Regions from separate parts of the Shewanella acanthi genome, predicted to be linked through region 2. Evidence: predicted binding sites of a transcription regulator. Region 2 holds the regulator's gene; each other region holds the start of a gene.
What was found. Region 2 encodes sigma-54, which starts transcription at its own class of promoters, with help from an activator protein. Its sites were predicted from a motif close to GTTGGCACGNNNNTNGNNT; they were not measured.
Positions count from the first base shown of each region.

Region 1 (4,261 bases), 640 kb from region 2:
AGCAGGGCTGAACGATGCTAAACAATTGGTTAGCCGTTTTGAAGGGCTGCTCAGCCAATTTGAAAAACCACTGCAATTACTCGATGGCGATATTGAACACGCATTAATGACGCTCACCATGGCGCTGGCAAAATCCGTTATCGGCCATGAACTCAAAACGCATCCCGAGCAAATTCTCTCTGCGCTGCGTTTAGGGGTAGAGTCACTGCCAATCAAAGAGCAAAGCGTGAGTATTCGTTTGCATCCCGATGATGTCAGCTTGGTCGAGACACTCTATTCGAGTACCCAGCTCAACCGCAATCAATGGATATTAGAAAGTGACCCCTCGTTAACGCCTGGCGATTGCATTATTAACAGTCAGCGTTCGCTGGTGGATTTAACCCTAAATTCCCGCATCGAAGCGGTATTTGAAACGCTTCGTGCCCAGCAATCCCACCTCACACAGCAACAGCATCTTCGTCAAGAAGCCTTAGATAAGGAAAATGCGGCTAAGATGCAGAAAATCCAAAGCGAACAGGCTGAGGGTGACTTCGAGTCTCAGAGTACATCGGCGCAGAGCGCCGGAGAGCAAAATGCAAAATCGTCGCCACCAACTGCTGAGTAGACTCAACCATTACACCGATAAGGTGCCACCTTTTCGCGCTGTGGCCAGTGGGCAATTGGTGCGAGTGGTTGGTTTGACGCTCGAAGCCAGTGGTTGCCGTGCACCCGTTGGTAGCTTGTGCTCTATTGAGACTATGGCGGGGGATTTGATTGCCGAGGTTGTTGGTTTTGACGATGAACTGTTATATCTGATGCCAATCGAAGAACTGCGCGGTGTGTTGCCAGGCGCCCGAGTGGTGCCGCTCGGCGAGCAAGCGGGGCTCAATGTTGGTTTATCGTTATTAGGTCGCGTGCTCGATGGCAATGGTGTTCCTCTCGATGGGTTAGGGGCGCTACCGAGCGATCAACAGGCGTCGCGCCACAGTACGGCCATAAATCCCCTCGCTAGGCGTGCCATTACCGAACCCTTAGATGTGGGGGTTCGCGCTATTAATGCCATGCTTACCGTAGGTAAGGGGCAGCGGATGGGGCTTTTTGCAGGCTCTGGCGTGGGTAAGAGTGTGCTGCTAGGTATGATGACCCGTGGCACAACAGCAGACATTATCGTTGTGGGATTGGTTGGCGAGCGTGGCCGCGAAGTTAAAGAATTTATTGAAGAAATTCTAGGTGAAAAGGGCAGAGCGCGTTCCGTTGTGGTCGCGGCCCCCGCCGATACTTCACCCTTAATGCGTCTTCGCGCCTGTGAAACCTCGACCCGAATTGCCGAGTATTTTCGCGATTTAGGCTATAACGTCCTGCTGCTGATGGACAGTTTAACCCGTTACGCCCAGGCACAGCGGGAAATCGCCCTCGCCGTGGGAGAGCCGCCGGCAACCAAAGGTTATCCGCCGTCAGTATTTGCTAAGTTGCCGCGCTTGGTTGAACGCGCCGGTAATGGGGGGCCTGGTCAGGGCTCTATTACCGCGTTTTATACCGTGCTGACCGAGGGGGATGATCAACAGGATCCCATTGCCGATGCTTCGCGGGCAATTTTAGACGGTCACATTGTGCTATCTCGCACATTGGCCGACTCCGGCCATTATCCTGCCATTGATATTGAAGCATCGATTAGCCGTGTTGCACCTATGGTGATCTCTAACGAGCACTTAGAGGCGATGCGCCGGGTCAAGCAGACCTATTCGCTTTACCAGCAGAATCGCGATTTAATCTCCATTGGCGCTTATGCTCAGGGCAGCGACCCTAGAATTGATAATGCCATTCGTTTGCAACCCGCGATGAACGCATTTTTACGCCAAACCATGCGCGATGCTTTTAGTTTCGCCGACAGCCAAGTGATGCTCGGGCAACTCGCGGCGCAGTGTAAATAACAGTAAGAGTAGTTGAGGCTGATATGGCGCAGGATCCCCTACAATTAGTATTAAAGTTGGCCTTAGAAGCAGAAGAGCAAGCCGCACTGCTGCTTAAGTCGGCACAACTGGAGTGCCAAAAGCGTCAACAACAACTCGCCGCACTCAGTAACTACCGCCTAGATTACATGAAGCAGATGCAATCCCAACAGGGACAAAGCATTAGTGCCAGTCATTACCATCAATTTCATCGTTTTATTCGCCAGATTGATGATGCCATCACCAAACAGAATCATGTGGTTGCAGACGGCGAGAAACAAAAGCAGTATCGCCAGCAACATTGGCTAGATAAGCAGAAAAAGCGTAAAGCAGTGGAATTATTGTTAGAGAATAAAGAGCAGAAACGTCAGGCGCTTGAGCTTAAAAAGGAGCAGAAACTGACCGACGAATTTGCTTCACAGCAGTTTTTTCGACGTAGGCAGTCCTGATGTGCCAAAACGCTGTAGCGGTAAAAGGGTATAAACTCTTTGTTGGCATCTTCCTTGCTTTGATTTAGTCAGACTTTTGCCCTGGCGGCAATAATTGACGTTCAACCTAGCATTTTTGCCATCTTATTCGCTGGGTGTTGTTTGGGAGCCTGTATGCAACAAATGAATAATATCTTATTAGCCTCTAGCGCTAAGACTGGCCAAGCTGCCAGCAAGCAATCTATGCAAGATGCTAATAGTGAAGACTTTTCTGTTGCGCTTGCCTCTGCTTTTCAGCCTAAAACACCCCCATCAAGCAAAACTCTCTCTACAGAAGTACTTCAATCGGATAAGGAATTGCAAACCGAAGGCGTGACTGAAGCGCTCGAAACCAGTGACGACAATGCCGATATGGATCTGATTTTTGCCCAAATCGGTATGGCAAATGATTTGAAAATAGCGGCAGATAAGGGCGAAGGTTTGCCGCTTGAGCGAGTTGTGGCGGCAGTTGATGAGTTAGCGCTGACAATAGAACCCAATTTTGATGCAGAAACGGCGGAGCAGGGTAACCTTTTAGTTCAAGAAGAGATGGCCTCCCTCGATGCAGCTTCTTTTACTAATACGCTAAATAAATGGCTGAATGATGACGATGAGAGCGCCCAATCAGTTTTCAACAAACCTGTAGCGGGATTGGAAGCCGTTAAGGCCAGTGGCGTTGAGACCAGTGAAGCTGTCGAAATGAGTGAGCGCATTGAGGGGCGCGGAGTCATAGACAACATCCTTACCCTAGATGTGAGTGCTGAGTTAAGTTCACCCGCAGGCAATGATATTGTGGTGGCAGTTAAAGAGCCGGAGCCAATGCAGCTCAACCCGAGTCTTAGCATGGCGGCGGATATCACTTCGGTTACAGAACTTTCAGAGGATGTTGAGTCAATTCGTACTGAGCTTAGTCATCTAAACCCTGTTGATGAGCTTATTGCAGCTGAACTTTATCAAGATAGTCAATTTGAGGGCATGCAAATCGCCATCGATTTAGATGTTCCAACTCAAGCACCAAGCGAGTTAATTACACCAAAGGCCATGATGACTTCTCCTGAGGTCGACTCAATGACTATCGAAGTTCCGCCGAAGGTAATTGCAGCTGAAGTGTCTCCTCAGCCACTGAAAACAGAACCGCTATCAGTCACGACTCCTGAGTCTACACCGGGGATTGAGCCATTAATTGCTCAAGTTAATTCCCAAGGAAAAGCTAACACTACAGACAATCCGCGGACTTTAGCGGTGAAAGAGCTAAGTATCGGCGCCTTATCTACTGCAAATGAGTCGATTAGTTCAAACGCTGTGACTCAGGCTACGGTGGCTCAGGCTGCTGGGCGTGAGGTTGTTGGAAATCAGGCGGCGCTTCCATTAAACGATTCGAAAGCACCTGATTCAATGGATTTAGACCCTATTGTCAGCCAAGCGGCCGTTATCCAAACCCTAAAAGATGCCAAAATGACTGTGAGTCTTGAACCCATAGCAGATAACACTATGAGTGCAGATATTAACAGCGATGCTGGCAATGAATTTAAACTCACAGAGTTCAAATCCCTTAGTCAAACGAGTATAGGTTCGTCACAGCCTCAACGAGCAGATATTCCACAGCTCCAATTATCGTTACGCCAAAACGTGGAAGGTCAAAACCAAATGCAGGACATGATCCAACGTTTCTCGCCAGTGATGAAGCAGCAGTTAGTGACTATGGTGAGCCAAGGTATTCAACAGGCAGAGATTAGGTTAGACCCACCTGAGTTAGGTCATATGCTGGTAAAAGTGCATGTGCAAGGGGATCAAACCCAAGTACAGTTTCAAGTGAGCAACGCGCAGACCCGAGATGTTGTCGAACAGGCGATTCCACGTTTACGG
Region 1 is NZ_CP080413.1:1,242,196-1,246,456, forward strand. Features, by position in the region: gene fliH (flagellar assembly protein FliH) at 1-604, shown strand, start outside; gene fliI (flagellar protein export ATPase FliI) at 573-1,910, shown strand; gene fliJ (flagellar export protein FliJ) at 1,934-2,377, shown strand; gene K0H61_RS05615 (flagellar hook-length control protein FliK) at 2,531-4,261, shown strand, end outside.
Region 1: K0H61_RS05615 (flagellar hook-length control protein FliK) is a predicted target of sigma-54. The motif match lies at 2,419-2,437, and genes of this name have one in related genera.

Region 2 (4,261 bases):
ATTAATGTGATGCTGGCATCGAACTCTGAGGCGAGCACGACTAATTTGGTTGCGGCTCGGGCATGGAGGCCGAGTTTATTGCAAATGGTGACTTGGCGTTCAAGCTTTGGCATTAGTCAGTTCCCGATGGCGTGCATTGACTTGATGTTTACCGTTACTGAAGCGTTTAGCCAGTTGCTCAGCTATATAGACAGATCGGTGTTGTCCACCCGTACAGCCAATGGCTATGGTCAAATAGCTGCGGTTATTGCGCTCAAGGTGGGGTAACCAAGTTTCGAGTAGATTCTCAATCTGCCAAATAAACTTATTGACTAAGGGTTGGCGATTTAAAAACTCTGCCACGGGTTCGTCTAAGCCCGTTAATGGCCTAAGTTCTGCTTCCCAGTGGGGATTTGGTAAAAAACGCACATCAAACATAAAGTCGGCTTCGGTGGGCATGCCGTGCTTAAAGCCAAATGATTCGAAATTGATCACCAGTTCTTTATCGACACTGCCGAGCAGAATTTGCCGAACCTGATCGCTGAGTTCATAGATATTCAAGTTAGAGGTATCTATGTAGTGATCCATCTGCTGCGATAAAGGCTCAAGCAATTTACCTTCAAGCTTAATGGCTTCCTGCAGTGAGACGCGGCTCTTAGACAAGGGGTGCAAGCGCCGGGTTTCGCTGTAGCGTTTGAGCAGGACTTTATCGCTGGAATTGAGGAAGAAGCTGATAAGTTCAGTGCCATCGGCGAGACTTGCGAGTTGTTTTTCCAACTCTTTGTCTTGCTCTGGCAAGTTACGCACGTCGACACTGATGGCGACGAGATCGTTACTGCCCTTGAGCTGCCCAAGTAAACTGCCGATTAAGGGTAATGGAAGATTATCGACGCAGTAATAGCCGAGATCTTCGAGCACCCTTAGTGCGACAGATTTTCCTGAGCCAGAGCGCCCAGACACTATAACCAGTTTCATCCAGTGATTACCTGATAGAGTTCCGTTTCATCATGGGTTTTGCGTAATTGCTTCAAAACCTGTTTGTCGCTCAGGCGCTCGGCCATCGATGACAGGGTACTTAAGTGCTGCTGACACTGTTCAGCAGGCACAAGCAGTGCAAATAAAATATCAACCGGTTGCTTGTCGATAGCGTCAAAAGCTATCGGTTCCTCACATTTAACGAGTATTGCTATGGGTTGTGCTATATCGGTTAATCTGCCATGTGGAATGGCGATACCGTTACCTATACCTGTGCTCCCCATCTTTTCGCGTGCCACTAGGCTTTCGAATATCTCTTGAGATGAGAGGGTTGGGTACTGGGCAGCGGCTAAGTCGCTGATGAGTTCCAGTACCTTTTTCTTACTGCCCGGAGTGGCGCAGGTTGTGCATTCCGGCCGCAGTATGGTACGAAGTTCCATTGTTAGTGTTTTGTTAACTTCTCTTTGTGTTTAATAACCTGACGATCAAGCTTGTCTATCAGGACGTCTATGGCAGCATACATGTCCGCATGCTCTGAAGTCGCGAAGACTTCACCACCGGTGAGATTGATCCTTGCTTCGGCGATTTGTTGCATTTTCTCAACATTGAGTACAACGTGCACATTATTGATCTGTTCGAAATGACGTTCAAGTTTTGAAAACTTTTCCTCTACATATGCCCGTAAAGATTCTGTTATCTCGACATGGTGTCCACTCAGGTTAATTTGCATAGAAACGTCCTCCGATATCCACTGTAGGTTATAAACTTTTACGCTGGTTGGATGGGGGGATCAGCATCGCTTCTCGATACTTCGCAATCGTTCTTCGGGCGACGTTAATTCCCTGTTCGGCCAGAAGTTGTGCCATCTTGCTATCGCTCAGAGGCTTCTTCTGATTTTCCGCCGCAACCAGTTTCTTAATAAAAGCTCTGATTGCTGTGGATGAACACTCACCGCCATCGTCGGTGCCGACGTGGCTTGAGAAGAAATATTTTAGTTCAAAAAGTCCCTTTGGGGTATGCATATACTTTTGGGTAGTCACCCGTGAAATGGTCGACTCGTGCATTTCAACGGCTTCGGCAATATCGTTCAGAACCATAGGCTTCATGGCTTCTTCACCGTATTCGAAGAAACCTTGCTGATACTGCACAATGCAATTTGCCACCTTAAGAAGAGTGTCGTTACGACTCTCTAGACTCTTAATAAACCACTTGGCTTCCTGCAGATGACCACGGATAAACTGACTATCAGATTGATTTTTACTGCTGCGAGCCATTGCTGCATACTGTTGATTAACATTGATTTTTGGCATGCAATCCGGATTGAGCTCGACGACCCAACGACCATTTTTCTTCGACACTGAGACATCGGGTACAACGTATTCTTCATCTATTGGGGTGATTAATAAACCAGGACGAGGGTTAAGGGTTTGGATAAGGGCAATGCTATCGCGCAGATCATCTTCCTTAAGCTTGGTCTTTCGCATCAACAATCTAAAATCGCGGGCAGCGATCAGATCCAAGTGTTCCTTGATCAGCATGCGAGCGTTATCTAGTTGAGGTGTATCAGGCGAAAAGTGAGATAATTGGATCAGCAGACACTCGCTTAAATCCCTTGCCGCGACACCGAGAGGATCGAAATGTTGGATACGCTTCAATACCGCTTCGACTTCATCGAGTTCGATATCCGGATTACCCATGGCCTCGAGAATCTCTTCGGTGCTCTGGGTCAGATAGCCCTGATCGTCGATAGCATCGATGATTGCGGTGGCAATTGCCATATCGGTGTCGGAGAAGGGGGTGAGATTTTTTTGCCACTCTAAGTGTTCGTAAAGCCCTTCGCTGGTTTCGCCTTGAAAGGGCATATCGTCTTCTCGGCTGCCACCAGGGCCGGCATTGGATGAGGCGGTGTAGACTTCATCCCAAGTCGTATCTATGGGAAGTTCGTCGGGCATGGAATCCTTAGTTAAGGATTCGGCGATATCGACGGCAGAATTATCCTGCTCGGGTGGAAGGGCGCTGGCTTCGCTGAAATCAGTATCGGCGATGGCCTGATTGCGGTCACTCGATGCGTCAAATTGCTCCTCTTCCAGCTCGAGAAGAGGATTTGAGTCTAAGGCTTGCTGGATCTCTTGCTGCAATTCCAATGACGACAATTGTAACAGGCGAATTGCCTGTTGTAGTTGTGGCGTCATTGTTAACTGTTGACCCAGTTTGAGCTGGAGTGACGCTTTCATGCTACCGCTGATCCCTACGTTATAATTTTGAATTTAGGTTACTTGTTATCTTTTTGATTGAGTCAAGAGACCTAAAATTCAAGGAGTTTGGCTCTGTTTTAGTAACTATAGCCTGAATTGTTCACCTAAGTACACAGCCCTAACTTGCTGATTGTTTAAGATCTCTGCGGGTGTCCCCTCTGCGATCAGGTTTCCGTGACTCACGATATAGGCATGCTCACACACGTCTAAGGTTTCGCGCACGTTGTGGTCGGTGATCAGCACTCCAAGCCCACGACTTTTGAGCTGTTCAATGATCTTCTTGATGTCGATAACCGAAATTGGGTCAACCCCGGCAAAGGGTTCATCGAGCAGAATAAACTTAGGATTTGCGGCAAGGGCGCGGGCAATTTCTACCCGGCGGCGTTCACCACCCGACAGTGACATGCCTTGGCTGTCACGAATATGGGTAATGTGGAATTCTTCCAAAAGATGTTCTAGCTCTTCAATCCGTTGCTCGTTATTGAGTTCTTTGCGGGTTTGCAGCACCGCCATGATGTTGTCGTGCACGGTGAGCTTACGGAAAATACTGGCTTCCTGTGGCAGATAACCAATCCCTTTACGGGCCCGTAAATGCATAGGATCGGCGGTTAAGTCATCGTTATCGATAAAGATACTGCCCTTATCGCTTTTGACCAGACCGACAACCATGTAGAAAGTGGTGGTTTTGCCAGCGCCATTTGGGCCGAGGAGCCCGACTACTTGCCCAGTTTTTACCGTGAGGCTGACATCTTTAACGACCTGACGACTCTTATAGCTTTTGGCCAGATTTTGGGCTTTTAAGGTAATTTGGGTCATTGTCAGTCCTGTTTAACAGGTTTGTCAGCGGGAGGATTTTTAAGATCTTCCTGATAATTTTCGGGCTGAATAATCGTTATTACCCGATCGTCACCATTGCCGGTACTCTCTGCAATCAGTTTTTGCTGGGTGATGTTGTAACGAATCAGGTTACCTGTCACTTGGCTACCAGCTTGATCGAGGGTTGCTTGACCTTTTAGTGTTAGAGTGCGTGAAGCCATTTCGTAGCGAATTTC
Region 2 is NZ_CP080413.1:604,338-608,598, forward strand. Features, by position in the region: gene K0H61_RS02570 (HPr family phosphocarrier protein) at 1-113, opposite strand, end outside; gene rapZ (RNase adapter RapZ) at 100-954, opposite strand; gene ptsN (PTS IIA-like nitrogen regulatory protein PtsN) at 951-1,394, opposite strand; gene hpf (ribosome hibernation promoting factor) at 1,397-1,684, opposite strand; gene K0H61_RS02590 (RNA polymerase factor sigma-54) at 1,713-3,188, opposite strand; gene lptB (LPS export ABC transporter ATP-binding protein) at 3,294-4,025, opposite strand; gene lptA (lipopolysaccharide transport periplasmic protein LptA) at 4,028-4,261, opposite strand, start outside.

Region 3 (4,261 bases), 1.2 Mb from region 2:
TTGGCACTTCATAATAACTGGCGCTCACGACTTCAATCGCGACCTCCAAATGTTGAAGGTCGTCATTTCAGGTTTCGTGGGCGCCTGAATCGGCTGAATGATTAAGCCGTGAACTCTTCTTCCGCTTTTTTGTAGAGTGAGCGAACAGGCTTTTTAAAGACCTTGCGGATCATCGGCTCAAAGAATTCTAGTGGTAAGGTATCCAGCTTGGAGTCGAATGCTGGTGCATCGTACTGACGCACAAACTCTAGCGTGCGCTCATAGTGAGGGTGCTCGCTGTAAGCTTTGTATTGATCTCTGTCCATATTGAGATAGTGGAAAAAATAATAGCCTTGGAAGATAGCGTGGTGCTTGATCATCCAATGATTTGCCTCACTGACAAAGGGCTCAAGAATCGCCGCTGCAATATCGGCATGATTAAACGAGCCTAGAGTGTCGCCAATATCGTGCAGCAGGGCGCAGACCACATATTCATCATCTTTACCATCACGGTGGGCTAGGGTTGCCGTTTGTAAACAATGGGTCAATCTGTCCACCTGAAAACCACCAAAATCACCATCAAGCATCAATAAGTGACTGATAATTCTATCGGGTAACTCTGCGGCATATTCAATGAAGTTTTTGGCAATAATTTGCCAATCCTGAGCCGTGCCATGTTCCATATGGGTAAAGTTTGCGCAGGTTTGGTTTTCTGTTTGCATTATGATTTCCTGATGTAGAGTGTATGAACCTTATCACAGCACAATAGTTGCGGACTAAATGTAAAAAGATTTACATTTGGGCAAAATGTTTGGCGAGGTAAGCAATGGAAAATCTGCAGGCACTGCTCCAAAAATGTCCTGTGCTGTCGGGATTGCCAGCCGAAGGCATAATTGAAGCGGCCAGTTTTGCCCGTGTACGCCATTTCGATGCTAAGGAAATTATCTACAGTAAGGGCGATGCCCACTCGGCCTTATTGGTGATTGCCAAGGGGGCGGTGCGGATTAACTCAGTTAGCTCACTCGGGAAAGAAGTCTCATTGATGATTTTGGAGTCCTATAGCTGGTTTGGTGACAATGTTTTTTCACCCGGTACGCCGCGAGTGTTTGGGGCTACAGCCCACACTGATGCCACTTTAATAGAGCTTCCCGGTGATAAATTTCGCCAATTGCTCGGTAAATACCCTGAGAGTTATCCCTTGGTGCTGGACTTACTGAGCCGCAGATTGTGGGCGGCTATGTCTGTTATGGAGGATGATGCGTTAAGGGGCATTGATGCCCGTATTGCGCGCAGATTGTTACTGCTGGCAGAGCACCAACATAATGCAGTCGATTGTGCAGAGCAATGTGTTGTGAGGGTCACCCGCGAGCAGCTCGCCAATATGATGGGACTGACACGGCAAAGCGTACATAAAGTATTAAAAAAATTAGAAAAACTTGGTGTAATTAGTCTGCAGTATGGTTATATCCGGATTTTGTCGAGTTCAGGGATAAAAGCGCAACTTAAAAAGCTGGAGCAGGAGTGCTAATTAGCTGGGATGGATTAGCCTCCTACTTACACAAAGGTTCGCGATGGGATAGCGCAAACGACGGCTTATTATTTTATCAACTTTAGCAATGCCTTAAAGCGTTCACCCTGCGCTTCATGCTGCAGTTCAAAGAGCAGCGACTCCACATTATTCAGTTTCGCGCCATGTGAGAGCATCATCTGTAGTCCTAGCTGTTTGTTGTCGTTGCTGCGGGACGATACCCCATCGGCTATGACGTGCACGCCATAGCCTTGGTCGAGTAAATCTCGGCAGGTTTGATAAACGCACACATGGGTTTCAATACCTGCAAGTAAGACTTGTGGGCGAGTCGATGTCTTTAACGCTGTTGCAAATTCTAAGCAGGGCCAACCACTAAAATGATGCTTGGCGATAGGCTGAGTGCTTTGCAGCAAAAGGTTTTGGAGCACAGGGCTAGTTGCGCCGAGTTTTTCGGGGAGTTGCTCTAACCACAGAATGGGAATTTCAAATAGCTGCGCCCCTTGGATCAACGTCTGCAGCTGCCTGTGCAGTCCCTCAGTATTATCCATAATTTGGGCGAGCTTGCCCTGCACATCCACTATCACAAGTACGCATTCTTCAGGCTTTAGCATCTGTCACTCCTTTCTTGGCGAAGACTTTTAGCTGAGATTGTTGATTTTTTGCACCACTAGTTAACCTTATTTGGGCAATGGCACCAATAGGGCAAAGGTCGAATAGTGTTTGCACAAAAATTGCTCACTAAAAGAGTGCGCTGCTCCCTATGATGCACAGATATGGTGCATTTTTAATCTTAAAATAAAGCTGAAAATAAAATAAATTAATAAAAAACAACAATTTAAAATATTGGCCTGATGATTGAATTACCTCTGACACAAGTTAATAACAATCGTGTTTTTTGGAGGTCAGGATGAAACTAGTCAGCGCTATCATCAAGCCGTTTAAATTGGATGATGTCCGTGAAGCTATCGCCGGAATTGGCATTGAGGGTATGACGGTGACCGAGGTTAAAGGTTTTGGCCGTCAGAAAGGGCACACTGAGTTGTACCGTGGCGCCGAGTATCAGGTTGATTTCCTGCCTAAGGTAAAATTAGAAATAGCCACTAAAGCAGAAAACCTAGACATGCTGATTGAGGCCATTACCACTGCAGCTCATACGGGAAAAATTGGCGACGGAAAGATTTTCGTTGTCGACTTAGAACATGCAATCCGTATTCGTACGGGTGAACTCGATACTGAAGCGCTATAGGGGGCGAAGATGGAAGAATTAACCAAATTAGGTGTCACGGTCTCTGAACTGCGTTTTGCACTCGATACCTTTTACTTTTTGATTTCTGGCGCATTAGTGATGTGGATGGCTGCGGGTTTCGCCATGCTCGAAGCGGGTTTAGTGCGCTCTAAAAATACCACTGAAATTTTAACTAAAAACGTCGTGTTATACGCAATTGCCTGTGTGATGTATCTGCTGGTTGGCTACAACATCATGTACGTCGACAACACAGAAGGCGGTTGGTTGCCATCTCTTGGCATACTCATCGGCACTCAGGCTGCCGATGCTGATCATGCATTAGAATCTGACTTCTTCTTCCAAGTGGTGTTCGTGGCAACGGCAATGTCGATTGTCTCGGGCGCAGTGGCAGAACGCATGAAGCTTTGGGCTTTCTTACTCTTCTCTGTGGTGATGACGGGTATTATCTACCCAGTTGAAGGTTACTGGACATGGGGCTCAGGTTTTATCTCTCAACTTGGTTTCGTTGACTTCGCAGGTAGCGGTATCGTGCACATGACAGGTGCAGCTGCAGCCATCGCTGGTGTGTTATTACTGGGGGCGCGTAAGGGTAAATACGGTCCAAACGGTCAAGTAAACCCAATCCCAGGCTCTAACTTGCCAATGGCGACCTTAGGTATGTTCATTCTGTGGATGGGTTGGTTCGGCTTCAACGGTGGTTCACAACTGATGGTATCTGACGCTGCTAACGCAAGCTCTGTGGCTAAAGTGTTCGTTAACACGAATACTGCAGCGGCCTTCGGTGCTATCTCTGCGCTGATCGTGTGCAAAATGATCTGGGGTAAAGCAGACTTAACCATGATCCTCAACGGTATTCTGGCAGGTCTTGTCGCCATTACCGCTGACCCATTATCACCCTCATTATTAATGGCCGGTGTGATTGGTCTGGTTGCTGGTGGTATCGTGGTATTTGCTATTGTAGGTTTCGACCGTATCAAGATTGATGACCCAGTAGGTGCTATCTCTGTTCACGGTGTTGCGGGTTTCTTCGGTTTAATGTGCGTTCCTTTGTCGAATGCCGATGCATCTTTTAGCTCACAATTAATCGGCGCGGCCATCATCTTCGCCTGGGTATTCACAGCATCATTCGCAGTATGGTTTGTACTGAAGATGACCTTAGGTATCCGCGTATCCGAGGAAGAAGAGTACAATGGTATGGATGCTTCTGATTGTGGTATCGACGCCTACCCTGAGTTTGTGACAGTTAAAAGTGCAGCTTAAAATCTGCCTAACAACTTGATCCCTTGATACCTTCAAGGGATAGTTAAACAGAGCACTAATATGAATTAGTGCTCTGTTTTTTTATGGATGACGAAAGCTCACAGCAGTAGGAGGTTAGCTATGGGACAGGGATTCAGAGGATTTAGCCTGTTGAACTGGTGTTTTATGCTCATGATGGTCGGTGCGACCTCTACCTATGCAGGAGAGGTAATAGTGACTCGCTCTAGTGAGGAGCCCGTTGATGTGTT
Region 3 is NZ_CP080413.1:3,493,675-3,497,935, reverse strand. Features, by position in the region: gene K0H61_RS14980 (HD domain-containing protein) at 102-701, opposite strand; gene K0H61_RS14975 (Crp/Fnr family transcriptional regulator) at 806-1,507, shown strand; gene K0H61_RS14970 (hydrolase) at 1,576-2,118, opposite strand; gene K0H61_RS14965 (P-II family nitrogen regulator) at 2,415-2,753, shown strand; gene K0H61_RS14960 (ammonium transporter) at 2,763-4,013, shown strand; gene K0H61_RS14955 (hypothetical protein) at 4,185-4,261, shown strand, end outside.
Region 3: K0H61_RS14965 (P-II family nitrogen regulator) is a predicted target of sigma-54. The motif match lies at 2,350-2,368, and genes of this name have one in related genera.